One region of the Psychrosphaera sp. genome, then DNA from elsewhere that is predicted to be linked to it. Evidence: predicted binding sites of a transcription regulator. Region 1 holds the regulator's gene; each other region holds the start of a gene.
The links. Region 1 encodes sigma-54, which starts transcription at its own class of promoters, with help from an activator protein. Its sites were predicted from a motif close to GTTGGCACGNNNNTNGNNT; they were not measured.
Positions count from the first base shown of each region.

Region 1 (4,929 bases):
TTTCGCGGATCATTTCGGTTAATTGATGCACGTTCAATTCAGATGTATCTATGTATAAGTCTGCTCTTGTGGCTAACGCATCGAGTAGTTTTCTCTCTTCTTCAATGGCGTCAGGTAATGAGTTTTCACCTTTTGACAGAGGGTGAAGTCGACGGGTTTCACTATAGCGACGAATAAGAACGTCATCTTTAGCGTCGATGTACATTACCGTGGTTTTTACGCCTTTAGGTAGAAAATCAAGATTATCGAGTAGCTCTTGTTCTGAGCTCGGGATGTTACGAACATCAATGCTGACAGCAACTTGTGGATAGTTAGTTGCCAGTGAGTGCGAAAGTGCAGGTAGCAGGTTTACTGGTAAATTGTCTACGCAGTAATACCCTAAGTCTTCTAAAACCCTAAGTACAACTGTCTTCCCTGAGCCTGAACGGCCACTCACAATAAAAATATGCATATTACGCGGCTTCAATTATTTGATATAGGTCATTATCCGTCTTCGCACTACGAATCTTACGTAAAATCTCTTTATTGTCAAAGATTTCAGCGATGCTTGCTAACGTTTGTAGGTGTACGTCACATTGATCTTCTGGGACAAGCAATGCACAAAACACATCGACGGGGCGATTGTCTATGGCATCATACTTAACAGCTGGGTGACTAACTAACAAAACTGCCACTGGAGAGCCGTCGGCTTTGATTTTACCGTGAGGAATCGCCACTCCATTCCCTATTCCTGTACTTCCAAGCTTTTCACGATTCAGAAGGCTGGACAGTACTTCGGTACAATTCAGTTCTGGAGATTGACTACTTGCTATCTCAGCAATGTGCTCGAGAATTTTCTTTTTGCTTTGGCAATCGGAAAGCACTTTGGTGCATTCTGGTTGCAAGAGTACTTTTAATTTCATGGCTTTAATACTGCTTCGTTCTTTTGATTTTACTTCAAAAGATGGGTTAAGGAGTGCAGTCCATAGCGCTCCTAAATATACTCGGGTCGATTGCCGAGAGCTGGCGATGTGCGCCAGCTCAATGGTCCTCTAATGACGAGTTAACTTCTCTTTATGTTTTTTGACCTGTCGGTCTAGTTTATCAATTAAAGAATCAATCGCTGCATACATGTCACTGTGCTCTGAGGTTGCAAAAAGCTCACCTCCATTAACATGCATGGTCGCTTCTGCGCGTTGAATTAGCTTTTCTACGTCTAAAATCACATGGACGTTATTAATATGATCAAAATGACGTTCTAGTTTTGCAAATTTCGTATCAACATAATCTTTTAGGGACTCTGTTGCATCGACATGACGACAAGTTAGGTTAATTTGCATATGCTCTTCCTTCTTTTGATTGAATAGTGAAACTACACTAATCGTTTTCTTTGGTTTGAAGGGGGAATGTTTAACGATTCCCGGTATTTTGCGATAGTTCTTCTGGCTACTTGGATGCCCTGTTCGGCCAGAATATCAGCAATTTTACTGTCACTGAGCGGTTTTGCTTGGTTTTCAGCGGCGACTAATTTTTTAATTAATGCACGGATAGCGGTTGAGGAACACTCACCACCGTTTTCGGTACTTACGTGACTTGAGAAGAAGTATTTGAGTTCAAATATTCCTCTAGGAGTGTGCATGTACTTTTGCGTGGTCACACGAGAGATCGTGGACTCATGCATATCAACCATTTCTGCCACGTCGTTGAGTACCATAGGCTTCATTGCTTCTGGCCCATACTCGAAAAATGCTTGTTGTTGTTGCACAATGCAATTAGATACTTTTAACAAGGTGTCGTTTCTACTTTCCAAACTTTTGATAAACCACTTAGCTTCTTGTAAATGAGAACGAACAAATTGTGCATCGGAATTGTTCTTTGCCGTTTTAGACAACGAAGCATATTGTTCGTTCACTTTAATTTTAGGCATAGAATTGGAATTTAGCTCAACAATCCAACGACCTTTTTTCTTAACGACGCTAACGTCCGGAATTACATAATCAATTTCATCTTTGATGACAATGCTAGCCGGATTTGGATTGAGTTGTTGGATAAGTTCTAAGGTTTCTTTTAAGTCGTTTTCTTTTAGTTTTGTCTTGCGAATGATGGTGCGATAGTCGCGGTTGGCCAATAAGTCGATGTGTTCTTGAATAAGGTCAATGGCTTCTTGTTTCCACGGTGTATCATCGCTGTATTGTTTTAATTGAACAACCATACACTCTTGCAGCCCACGACAGGCAACACCGATAGGGTCAAAATTCTGTACACGTTTTAAAACGGCTTCGACTTCTTCGATTTCGACGTCTTCAATATCAACTGCTTCGACAATATCTTCTGCAGATACGGTTAAAAATCCTTTTTCATCAATGGCGTCGATGATTGCTGTCGCAATAGCAAGGTCATCATCGGAAAATGGTGAGAGGTTTAACTGCCAGCGCAGGTGATCTTGGATATTAGTGGTGGTCTCACCTTGATAAACCGTATCTTCACCTTCATAAGCTGGACCAGAACTAGCAGGTGCAGCACTCATGTAATCGTCCCAAGAAGAGTCTGTTGGCAGGTCGTCGCTTATCGTCTGATCCTGGAGTGCTTCGTTGGTACTTATCTCGTCTTTGGTCCACTCGATATCATCGCCTGCGTCGTCATTGCTCCCGTTGAGTGACTCCTGTGCCGATTCAGCTTGAAAGTTGTCGTCTGTATTGTCTGATGACTCCGGAGCGCTGTCGTAATTAGAGTCATCTTCTGATTCGAGCAATGGGTTGCTATCTAGCGCTTCTTGAATTTCTTGTTGCAGTTCCAAAGACGACAATTGCAGCAAACGAATCGCTTGTTGCAGCTGTGGGGTCATTGTTAACTGCTGACCCATTTTGAGTTGTAGTGTTGGTCTCATTTATTCCCGGAACTTACTGACTTAATTAACTTTCTTGTTGTATAAATTATCAAAGTTTAAACTGGTCACCAAGATAAACTTGCTTAACAATCTCACTTTCTAGTACTTCAGCAGGCGTACCTTCAGCAATCAGCTCTCCATGACTAACGATATAGGCTTTTTCGCAGACATCAAGTGTTTCTCGAACATTGTGGTCAGTGATTAATACACCGATGCCTTTTGCTGTCAGTTGTTGGATGATCTTTTTGATGTCGATGACTGAAATTGGATCAACGCCTGCAAACGGTTCGTCGAGTAAAATAATCTTCGGATCGGCGGCAAGTGCACGCGCGATTTCAACTCGGCGACGTTCACCACCAGACAGCGCCATTCCTTGACTGTCACGGATGTGGTCGATGTGAAATTCGGCAATTAAATCATCAAGTAAGTCTGCTTGCTGGTTTGCGTCTATGTCCTTGCGCATTTGCAGCACAGACATGATGTTTTCAGAAACCGTTAATTTTCTAAATATTGACGACTCTTGTGGTAAATAACCAATTCCTTTGCGAGCTCGAACGTGCATCGGTTCGTGACTCAGGTCAATGTCGTCGAGCTGTATCAAGCCTTTGTCGTTCGGCACAAGGCCAACAATCATATAAAACGTTGTTGTTTTACCTGCGCCGTTTGGCCCTAGTAAACCGACAACCTGACCGGCTTCAACAGATAGACTTACGTCTTTAACGACTTGTCTGTTTTTGTAGGCTTTGGCTAAATGCTGTGCTACCAATTTCGTCATTAGTTATTCTCTGAGTCGTCTTTTGATTTTGGCTTGATTTTAATAGTTGTGGTGACACGGCCACCGTTTTCAGTATCGCCTATTGCTTTTACACGTTGGCGAACTAAATCAAAAGTAATGTTACCGTTTGCACTGTCAACGAACGAGCCGCCCTGACGATATTTGGCGCTCCCCTTAAGTTCTAAGATTCGATCGTTAACTAAGTAGACAACTTCGTTAGCATTAGCTTCTAAGTCATCTCCTTCTGGGTTTATTTGCGTAAATGTGGCGGGATTACCTTTGGCGATAAGTTTTTCACCGACACCGTCTTTTGTTACAACGTAAAGCTCATCCGCGGCAATTTTCATATTACCTTGATTGATGATGACATTACCTTTAAAAAACATGGTGTTTTTCTTAAAGTTTAAATCTTGCTCTGTCGATTTGATTTGCAAGTCATCATTTATAGCCTGACTTAAAGGCGTAAAAAATAACACCAACGTTAGAATTAGAATGTTGTTTAACTTCATTTAGTTAACTTCCTTTGAGAATCGTTTCTACGTGTTTTGTCATTTGCAAGCGACCCACTTTGAGGTCTGCGCGTAATCCATGACCAACAATGGTTGTATTTACGCCTTTTATCACAAACCTTTTGTCTGTGGTGACTAATTGTGAATTTAGATCTATTTCGATGTAAGAGGTGTTTATCGAATTTACCAGTTCATTGTCATTTAATTGCACCATTTGGACATCTTCATTTAATACTAGCCGACCATCTTGCATGTTGCCGACTTGCGCTGACAACCGCCAGTAGGGCTGGTCATCTTGATAAATGATAAATTCGGGCTGCTCAAAGTAGGTCAGATTTAAGTCTGCAAAGTGTTCCATTTTTTGTGAAAACACTTCTTCTTTGAGTTTACCGTTATTGTCAAAAAGCTCTTGATGTAATAACCGTGCAGTAAAATCAGGGATTAAGACCGCCTCTGCTTCATCGATTTGTTCGTCACTATCATGGAACGCCGGATACCATAAGTAAAGGCTGATACCAATGAACAAGGTTATGACTATAAAACGGAAACGCATTAGCTACTTGTTCCTGAGACGGCCGACGTAATGTACTCTGCGCCTTGTTGAGCCATAATGATCAAGTCTGTCAGCTCTCTAACTGCACCTTTGCCACCAGGTGTTACGGTAACATAGTCAGCACACTGCTTAACGTAAGGGTGACCATCACTAACAGAAACGGCCAAGCCAACTTGATTCATTACAGGTAGGTCAGGAAAGTCGTCGCCAATAAAGGCAACTTGGT
Region 1 covers NZ_CEYNSH010000008.1:25,293-30,221, reverse strand. The annotation lists gene rapZ (RNase adapter RapZ) at 1-451, opposite strand, end outside; gene ptsN (PTS IIA-like nitrogen regulatory protein PtsN) at 453-902, opposite strand; gene hpf (ribosome hibernation promoting factor) at 1,032-1,319, opposite strand; gene AC4E96_RS03885 (RNA polymerase factor sigma-54) at 1,352-2,866, opposite strand; gene lptB (LPS export ABC transporter ATP-binding protein) at 2,916-3,641, opposite strand; gene lptA (lipopolysaccharide transport periplasmic protein LptA) at 3,641-4,150, opposite strand; gene lptC (LPS export ABC transporter periplasmic protein LptC) at 4,155-4,703, opposite strand; gene kdsC (3-deoxy-manno-octulosonate-8-phosphatase KdsC) at 4,703-4,929, opposite strand, start outside.

Region 2 (4,929 bases), on a different contig from region 1:
TTTTTAACTAAGTTTAAAGAAACCGCTACCAGAGCCTCCAAGTTTTATAATCGGATAGCAACCCTTGGCCACCCAATTGTTGGGTTAGATGCATCCATGACATTGGCTTATAGAGACGAATATCCAAAAGCGTTAGGAAACAACACCGTTCAATTCAATATCGAATTGCTCAGTGAATGGTTAGTGAAACAAACCTTCCCGGTGATTGAGGGGGGCCTAAAACTTTCTGAAAAAGGTACTAACGGTTCATTCAACGTACTCACTCACTGTACAGAAAAATCGCTGTTAAACGAAAGCCCTCAGCACTGGCCGACGATTTTTAACACTCTAGGACTGAGTGCGTCACCACAAGCAAGTGGTTGCTGTGGTATGGCAGGGACTTTTGGCCACGAAAAAGATAATCAAGTTGCCTCTAAAGAGCTCTTTGATATGAGTTGGAAGCCAGCATTAGAGGCTATTGAAAATAATGGAAATCAGCCGCTCGCAACGGGTTTTAGCTGTCGTTGCCAAGCCAAGCGCTTTTCAGGAAAACCAATTCTGCACCCAGTCCAATTGCTAGCTCAATTGATATCTGATGGAAGGCTGGCGAAAATAGATTAAACGCGCTTCATCCCAATGAACTGCAACTTTTAAAAAGAAAGGACCATTTTTAAATGGAATTACAACATTATTACGTTGAATTTTTAACCATTGCTTTAGCGCATTTAATTGCTGTGGCAAGTCCGGGACCAGACTTTGCCGTTGTATTAAAGCACTCTATCAAATACGGCAGACAAACAGCTTTAATTACAAGTGTGGGTGTGGGCAGTGCAATTTTGATTCACGTGGCGTACGCATTGGCGGGGATAGGGCTAATAATTAATAGTACGCCGTGGCTTTATGATGTGTTGATTATCATCGCAGCTACGTTTCTGATTTACCTCGGGTGGGGCGCAGTCCGTTCACCAGCATCCGATGCGTTAGAATCGCCTGAAATAAAAGAAAAACCACACACTGGTGTTAAACACTCTAATTCAGATCAGTTATCAATGAGAAAAGCGTTTATCATTGGATTTATGACTAATGGCCTAAACCCAAAGGCGACATTATTCTTTCTATCACTTTTTACCGTCGTCATATCTGCAGAGACACCAATGGTCGTTAAGGGCGTATATGGCGTTTATTTAGCTATGGCTACTGCGGTTTGGTTTAGCTTTTTATCGTTGATGTTAACTCAACAAAAAGTCAGGAATGTTTTTTTAAAAAAAGGATACCTATTTGATAGGGTGATGGGATGGGTGTTGATCGCTCTGGCTCTCCATATCATAGTAAGTCAATTCTTTTTAAGTTAAACAATGGTTTAGGCTGTGAGTAACAGGTTTTTCTCATAAAAAAGGAAGAGCGAATTGCTCTTCCTATTAACATATAAAAATATACTCTTAGTTTTTATTTAGTATTGTAAATCACTGTATCAAACTGATTAAATTTTGATGACGTGTCAGCAATTTGATCTTCAATATCGTTTAGCCTTTCAACTTCATCACAGAGATATTCAACCTTTTCTTCCAGTAACTCTGCTTGTTCTTCGATTTGGGCTTCAATTCGCTCATCAAGTCCATCTAAATGCTCGAGGCTGCCTTCTCCTTCAGTCATTGCCTTTCCAACGAGTTGTAAGACGTTTCCAACCAAGCTAGGTACTAACTCTTCCATTATATCTTCAACGGCTTGGTCAATTTGCTTGTTGGCAAAATCTACATCAAGATCATTTGAAGAAAAATGGTAGGTTCCGTCTGCACGGCTGTATTCTTGTTGTAATGTATACTGCAATTCAGAAAACTTAGCTTCAATATCGTTATCGACTCCCAATTCTGTAAATGTTTTTGATAGGGCATCGCTGGCAACCTGAATCGAACCGACAACAATATCGTTGATTTTAGGCACTAAACTACGAGTGCTATATGCATAATCAGAAATCAACGCTTCTTGTTCCGCTGAGAGTGACACGCGCTCACCTTTATAAAAGACCATATTGTCTTTATAAATATCGTAAATGGTTTCGTTTCCAGAACGAATTAGAATGTGGTCTGGGGTAATCGTAACATCATTATTTAACTCGATATTACAGCTGTTATTTTCAAATCCACTGTCGTGTGACAAAGCCAAAGGTGAAGAAAGCATCAAAGTTAACGCACTTAAACCAATTAATATTTTATTATTCATTTTAGTTTCCTTTATATTCAACTTGAATTAACTCACATGTTTTTAATAGAGACATTGCAGTTAATTAATCTGACTTTTGGTTTATATGTAATCAAGTAATATACCAACTATATGTTACTGTTTTTATTGAGCTTTTATTTCAGGGCGAATTTGTTATTTAGAAAGATCGTCAAAAAGTCGTTTATTTGACCACTATTTAGTGGGCTTTATACAGTGGCGGATTACTGTACAAACAATCTAATTTTCTTAGCGCAAATCATATAGCTAGTGATATACTTCGGACCATTAAATGACAGAAACAGTTAAGTAAATCTTGTTCGGGTTTACATTTTCAAAAAGGATAAATAAATGGCGGAAACAGAAAATCGCCCATCCAATTTCATCAGAAATATCATTGATGCAGATTTAGCTTCAGGCAAATACGCGACAACTCATACGCGTTTTCCACCAGAACCGAATGGTTTTTTACATATAGGTCATGCCAAGTCTATCGTTTTAAACTTCGGTATCGCTCAAGATTATAATGGCCTGTGTAATCTACGTTTCGATGATACCAACCCAGAAAAAGAGAATATTGATTACGTACACGCTATCAAAGAAGACGTAAACTGGTTGGGCTTTAACTGGGACGGCGACATTTGTTATTCGTCCAACTACTTTGACCAACTTTTTGAATATGCGGTAGAGCTTATTAACAAAGGTTTGGCCTACGTAGACTTTTCTAGCCAAGAGCAAATTCGCGAGATGCGCGGTACGCTGAAAGCACCTGGCCAAAACAGTCCTTACCGTGACACAACACCTGAAGAAAACCTAAAGCATTTTGAAGATATGCGCGCTGGTAAATATAAAGAAGGTGAGTGTTGTTTACGCGCCAAGATTGACATGACGTCAAGCTTTATGTGTATGCGTGACCCTGTTATCTATCGAGTTCGCTTTGCACACCATCATCAGACAGGTGATAAATGGTGTATTTATCCAATGTACGACTTTACTCACTGTATTTCGGATGCCATTGAAAATATTACCCATTCACTTTGTACTTTAGAATTCCAAGACAACAGACGTTTATACGATTGGGTTTTGGACAATATTTCTATTGAATCACGCCCGCATCAATATGAGTTTTCTCGTTTAAACCTCGAATACACAATGATGTCTAAGCGTAAATTAAATGACTTGGTCGTACAAAATCATGTCAGCGGTTGGGATGACCCACGTATGCCTACTATTGCTGGTTTACGTCGTCGAGGTTATACACCAGCGTCAATTCGCGAATTCTGTAAGCGTATTGGTGTAACAAAAGTAGATAATACTGTTGAAATGGGCATGCTAGAAGCTTGTGTTCGTGAAGACTTGAATGAGAATGCACCTCGAGCAATGGCGGTAATGGATCCAATTAAATTGGTAATCGAAAACCTGCCAGACGATCACGTAGAATGGTTAGATGCTCCTAATCACCCAAACAAAGAAGAAATGGGCACTCGAAAGGTACCTTTCACTAAAGAAATCTTCATTGAAAGAGAAGACTTCCGTGAAAGTGCTAATAAGAAATATAAGCGTTTGGTATTAGAAAAAGAAGTACGTTTACGCAATGCTTATTTTGTTAAGGCGGTTCGCTTTGACGCAGATGAAGCCGGCAATGTCACGACGGTTTATTGTGAGTATGATCCAACGACGCTTGGTAAGTTACCAGCTGATGGTAGAAAGGCAAAAGGCGTCATACATTGGGTTTCTGCTTCACACGGCGTACCAGCAGAAATACGCGATTATGACCGCTTATTTACAGTACCAAATCCAGCGGCAGCAGAAGACTTCACTGAAGTTTTAAACCCTGAATCTTTGGTCATTCGCCAAGGTGTGATTGAGCCAAGTTTGGTTGACGCAGCACCACAACAAGGTTATCAATTTGAACGTCTTGGTTATTACTGTTTTGACGGTTCAAAGAACGAAGAAGGGCAGCTAATCTTCAATAAAACAGTGGGTTTAAGAGACTCTTGGGCTAAAGAAGAAAAGAAATAAAAACGAGTTTTTTGGTGGACTTAGTAGCCCGCCTCAAACCTATAAACAAAAAGACCGACTGTTTATTCAGTTCGGTCTTTTTTTATTAAGAGATTCAATGTTTCTCGTTATTAAATAGTGCTATTTAGAGTGTTAGTTATCATCAATTTAATTGAATAACTTGCACTGAGTTATCTTGTTGAACTGCACTCGAATCTTCCTCACTAACGAACGGAGTGATTTCCGGTGCATCAAACGCTACATCACCTTCCTCGGTTTCTTGTGAAAGGCTCTTAAAGTCGAATAATTCATTGTCGGCTAAATGACTCGGTACAACGTTTTTAACAGCATTAAACATACTTTCGATTCGGCCTGGATAAGACTTATCCCAGTCATTAAGCATCTGTTTAATTTGCTTTCTCTGCAAGTTTTCTTGAGAGCCACATAGGTTACAAGGAATAATAGGAAACGCCTTTGCTTCACTAAACTTCACAATGTCTTTTTCTTTGGCGTATGCAAGCGGTCGGATAATAACGTGTTCGTTGTTATCACTTTTTAGTTTAGGTGGCATTGATTTTAATTTACCACCGTGGAACATATTTAAAAATAACGTTTCTAGGATGTCATCACGATGATGACCAAGTGCAATTTTCGTTGCGCCTAGTTCTTTTGCAGTCCTATATAAAATCCCACGGCGTAGACGTGAGCATAGAGAGCATGTCGTTTTGCCTT
Region 2 covers NZ_CEYNSH010000023.1:28,458-33,386, forward strand. The annotation lists gene ydiJ (D-2-hydroxyglutarate dehydrogenase YdiJ) at 1-600, shown strand, start outside; gene AC4E96_RS08490 (LysE family translocator) at 654-1,331, shown strand; gene AC4E96_RS08495 (DUF2884 family protein) at 1,426-2,199, opposite strand; gene glnS (glutamine--tRNA ligase) at 2,548-4,218, shown strand; gene ttcA (tRNA 2-thiocytidine(32) synthetase TtcA) at 4,361-4,929, opposite strand, start outside.
Region 2: the regulator sigma-54 is predicted to act here: its motif matches at 2,289-2,307, upstream of AC4E96_RS08495 (DUF2884 family protein).

Region 3 (4,929 bases), on a different contig from region 1:
ATGGTGGGAAATATTAATCGCTCCGTCAATATGACCAATTGCAAATTCACCCATCGTTCTTACGTCCAAAACAACATAATCATCACGATTTTCTAATAGTTGCTCTGCCGTGATTTCTGCCACATCTGGTTTTGCTTTTGAAGTATTGCCTGCTTGAGCTAAGCCACTCCAAAATATTACAAACGTCATTAATGACGCCATAGCGAATAACAAAAAGGTTCGCTCAGATGAAATGGCTTGTGTCACTTTTTTATTTTTAAACATGGTGTTACTCCTAGCTGCGAGCCACACAGTGACTAGCTCTGATTTAATGTTAAATTGGTTTAACCCAAACTTTATTTAAAGGTAATTAGCCAATAACCAAAATAAGACGAATAAAAATACGCAAAAAATAGTAAATCGGCTTTGCCAGTTACGTAGTTTTTTTATTGCAGTTTGGTTAGGAGCCTCGCCTGCTTTGAGTCGGATACGTGGTACCTTAGTTTGGTCAAACATAACTGGCCCTGCCATTTCAATTTTGCAACCAGCGGCGACGACACTGCACCACAACAATTCTGTGAACGATTGTTGAGATGGCCATTGGGCACGGTTGCTAAGCGCGAGCTTTAACCAACCAGGGCTTGATTTAAATATAGAGAAAATTGGTAACAATACCAAGGTAAAAGGCAGCTCAAACCAGGTTTTAATTTTGTGTGGAATAGTCGAAAATGCGTTGAACTTTGGATTGAGTATTGGCCAGCTGAGCACCGCTGTCGTGATAATGGCATAGCTAATCGCTGCAACGCCACCAAACAACAAAAACAACGTCACTGGCATCAACCACTTATTTACCCAAGCCAGAATATTTTCTTCTAGCGTGGTTTTGATAATACCGAGCGGTGACAGAGGCTTGGTCGATACCGCGGTCATTTCCGCTAAGTAGCTCTTAGCAACGCTTTTTTGTTCGTTCGCTAAGGCATCTTCAATTTGCTTGCTGGTCTTGCTAACCGCATGAAATCCCATACTTAAGTACAAAAGTACAGCTTCTGTCACAAGGTCATAAGGCATGATAAACAGTAAGGCCCAGACTAGCGTACCAACAATGGCAAAATAGGTGAAAAGTGCGAGTGCACCGGCAATGGTTCGCTGTTGCTCGGTGGAAGTGTCATTATTGACTTTGGCAGCTAAAGCTTCAGCAATAACTCGACAGAGCTGTAAAGGGGAATAGCGAGTCGATAAGGGCATTACCCACTCAATAAGAATAACAAGGGCAGTCACAGCTAAAAAAGCGGCTTCAGAATTCAACATACAACTGCCCTAAATCAATATTCTTATAAATTGAGGTTTACTTGTCAGCTAAACGCGTCAGTAATTTCATCAATAATGCGGATGAATTTTTAGAAGCGACTTCTAAGTATTGATCAAAACTCATTGGTGATTCTTGACCTGCAATGTCCGACAAAGAACGGATAACTAAAAATGGTGTGTTCATTTGATGACACGTTTGTGCGATAGCCGCACCTTCCATTTCAACCGCTAACATGTCTGGAAATTGTTGACGTGTTGCTTCGATGCGTTGTGGGTCACACATAAAGCTGTCACCTGTTGCGATAAGGCCTACTTTACATGTGATGTCCGTCATTTCACCAATAAGCTGAGTGACGTCTTCAACTAGTGTTTCATCGGCAATAAAACGAGGTGGCATATTAGGGACTTGGCCAAACTCGTAATTAAACGCAGTAACATCAACGTCATGATGAACCAACTCGTTACCAATGGCAATGTCACCCACTTTTAACTCAGGATCAAAGCCGCCTGCAGAACCAGTATTAATAACGTAATCTGGTTTGAAGTTATTGATCAAAAGCGCGGTTGCAACGGTCGCAGCAACCTTACCGATACCAGACTGTACCAATACTACCTTTTGAGAATTAAGCTCGCCAGAATAGTATTCGTAGTTGGCGATAGTTGTGGTTTCAAGGTTTTCGATGTTGTCTTTTAAGATTGCGACTTCTTGTTCCATCGCGCCAATGATTGCAATTGTCATTTGAACTCTCTGTTACTGGTATTCAATTTTTGACGGTAACTGACGGCGCTACCAAATTGAAATAAAAAGGAATGGCCAAATTATAATTGAGCACCAGTGACTTGGCTAATCTTATCTTAGGGTTAGATGTTGGAATTTTGACTTTGATCTTGGCACGCTCCCTGCTTAGTTAGCTTGGGCAAAGTGTACAAACACTTTTTGATCAATCATCGCACAATTTGTAGTCCTGGAGACATTTATGGAATGGGTATTAGTTTTATTAGTTGGCCTAGTCGTTACCATTGCATTGGTTGCAAGTCACTTTATTGACACCAGCAACCCTTATCCTTTTAAAAAGAAAACTCAGCTTTTTACTAACGTAGAACGAGGCTTTTTAGCACTTTTAGACCGAGCTGTTGGTAATGATTATCGAATTGTGAACCGCGTTAGACTACAAGATATTATTGAAACCAAAGATACAATTAAAGGGCGCGCCAAACGTTCTGCAATGATCAAAGCGTCGAGCAAAGTCATTGATTATGTACTTTGCGACCCGACAACTTATCGAATCATTGCGGCAGTAGACTTGGTAAACCAAGCCGAAGGTGGCCATAAGTCAAAGCAAGACTGGTTTGTGACGGGCGCACTCGAAGCGGCGGGCATCCCACATATTCGAATCAAAGTAAAAGCTGGCTACAAAGTTGAAGAAATTAGAAACGGTATTCTATATAAAATTGGTAAAAAAGAGCGCGCTTATCCGCCTGAGCCAATTATTAAGGGTAATATTCCAAGACGTCCTGTCGGTGCCTTGTCTGCAGGCCAAGTAAAAGCTCAACTTGGTGGTCTCGGTATTGCCAAAGCGAGCTAATCATTAAGTTGAAACTGGGCTATGACTTAGGTAACCTAAAACCTCATAGCCCTAACCACACATTAATACATGGAAATTGAGCTTAAATTCCTGATCCAGCCTGACTTGGTCAACAAATTTACCACGTTACTGAGTCAATCCAGTTACCACATTTCAGAACCCAACTCTCGCCATCTATGTAATGGCTACTTTGATACCGACGAAAAAGCGCTTCGTGATTTTGATATGGGTCTTAGAATACGTCAGTGCGAGTTTGCCAACGGCGACAAATTTGCCGAACAAACCGTAAAACTTGCAGGTAAAGACATTGGCGGATTGCATCAACGTCCTGAGTTTAATGTTGAGTTAGATTTGGCTTCAGATCAAACAAGTACCAAAATGGCGAATTTAAGTCTCTTTGATAAAGAGATTTGGCCTGAAGGTTTTGATGCTGAGGTTATTCAATCACAACTTCGATTGTTGTTTGAAACTGACTTCCAGCGCACGACATGGCAAATTACGATGCCAAGCGGGACGGTCATAGAATGTGTACTTGATCAAGGTACCGTTAATGCAAATGGTGAGTCATCCATTATTAGTGAAATTGAACTGGAGCTAGTGTCTGGTCAAGTTAATGATATCTTTGCGTTTGCTCAATACGTCTCTTCTAATGTTAATGTTCGCTTAGGATTTTTGTCTAAGGCCGCACGTGGTTATCACTTATTAGCTGGTCGTTCACTAAAGTGCATGGACTTAAACAATGTTGAGCTTGGCTCTAGCGATGCGGTTGAAGAAGCGTTTGTAAAGTCTTTAACGGCAGCGCTTAAGTTCGTTCAACACAACGAACAGGTTTTTTGCTCATCGATGAGTCCTAAGTCATTGCGAAAAGTACTTGATGGTTGGTCTTTGATCATTCATATCATGCAATTGTTTGCCGACTTGATCCCAACAGAACAAGCCAGTCAGCTTGCTAAAGGCTTTAAAGCGGTTCGAAAACAGCACAAGTGGGCTGATTCATTTTATCAAATCAGTCAGCTAGCTAGTCGTAAAAGCCCTTACAAAAAAGACATAGACAACAGTGAGTTTTTGACGTCTCTTGTGGCGCAAGAGCAATGGCCAGAACACAAGTTAATGAAAGCAGTCGGTTTTTTCAGTAGTGCCGAATACAACCAGCTTATTCTTAATTTCATTCAGTGGTTGGCCGGAAAACAATGGCGAAACGAATTATCACTCAGTGAATTACAAGTTCTGACTCAACCAATTTATTCTCATTGTCAAAGCTGGTTAGATGCATCTTGGCATAACCTTAAAGCGGTATTAGCAGCGTATAAACAGGAAGCTGACCAAGCCAACCTCCAAGCGATATATTGGCCACTGGTCGAGTCTTTATTGACCGCTATCGTTGCAGGTAACGTCTTTGGCGAGGACTCAAACCAAATGACGAATAATCAGTTAGACTTGTTAACTGGCTGTGAAGAATACATTCTGTTGCATCGCTTAGAGACCTTGTTGTTACAACACCAAGAAGAACACCAAGTCACTGAAGAAAATGACTACCTGCCTTGGTTACAAGGCAAACAATCGAGTCTTAATATGGCCATTGCCGCCACCGCCGGAAACGTATCGCAACTCAAACCATACTGGTAACCCTCCATGCAGCCACACCAAGCCGAACCTGAACACTCACAATTGTTAACAACACTTGGGCAGGAGCGGCTTGCTGAACTCATCCAAAAGTATGAGGTAAACCAACCAGAGTCTATTGCAGCATCTCACCTAGTCGAGGTTTTCTCGATGAGTGACTTCGTATATCGAAGTGCCAAGCGACATAAAGAAGTGTTTAACGCACTTTTTGAATTAGTGGAGCAAATGGCCGAGAAGTCAAAGGTAATAATTTTGGATGATGTGTGGATATGGCCTTCGTCTCAGGACGAATGGCTTAAAACGCCAGAAAAAGAAGCGCTTAAACAGCTCCGTGTTTTTAGACATCAAGTCATGAGCTGCATTGCTGCGTTACACTTCTTAAAAGTGTGGGAAATTAAACAAGTGATGTCTTGTTTGTCCGAATTAGCAGATC
Region 3 covers NZ_CEYNSH010000029.1:14,106-19,034, reverse strand. The annotation lists partial or broken gene AC4E96_RS09735 (rhodanese-like domain-containing protein) at 1-264, opposite strand, end outside; gene AC4E96_RS09730 (cobalamin biosynthesis protein) at 340-1,287, opposite strand; gene mtnN (5'-methylthioadenosine/S-adenosylhomocysteine nucleosidase) at 1,325-2,026, opposite strand; gene AC4E96_RS09720 (DUF2726 domain-containing protein) at 2,265-2,873, shown strand; gene AC4E96_RS09715 (CYTH domain-containing protein) at 2,943-4,499, shown strand; gene glnE (bifunctional [glutamate--ammonia ligase]-adenylyl-L-tyrosine phosphorylase/[glutamate--ammonia-ligase] adenylyltransferase) at 4,506-4,929, shown strand, end outside.
Region 3: the regulator sigma-54 is predicted to act here: its motif matches at 2,175-2,193, upstream of AC4E96_RS09720 (DUF2726 domain-containing protein).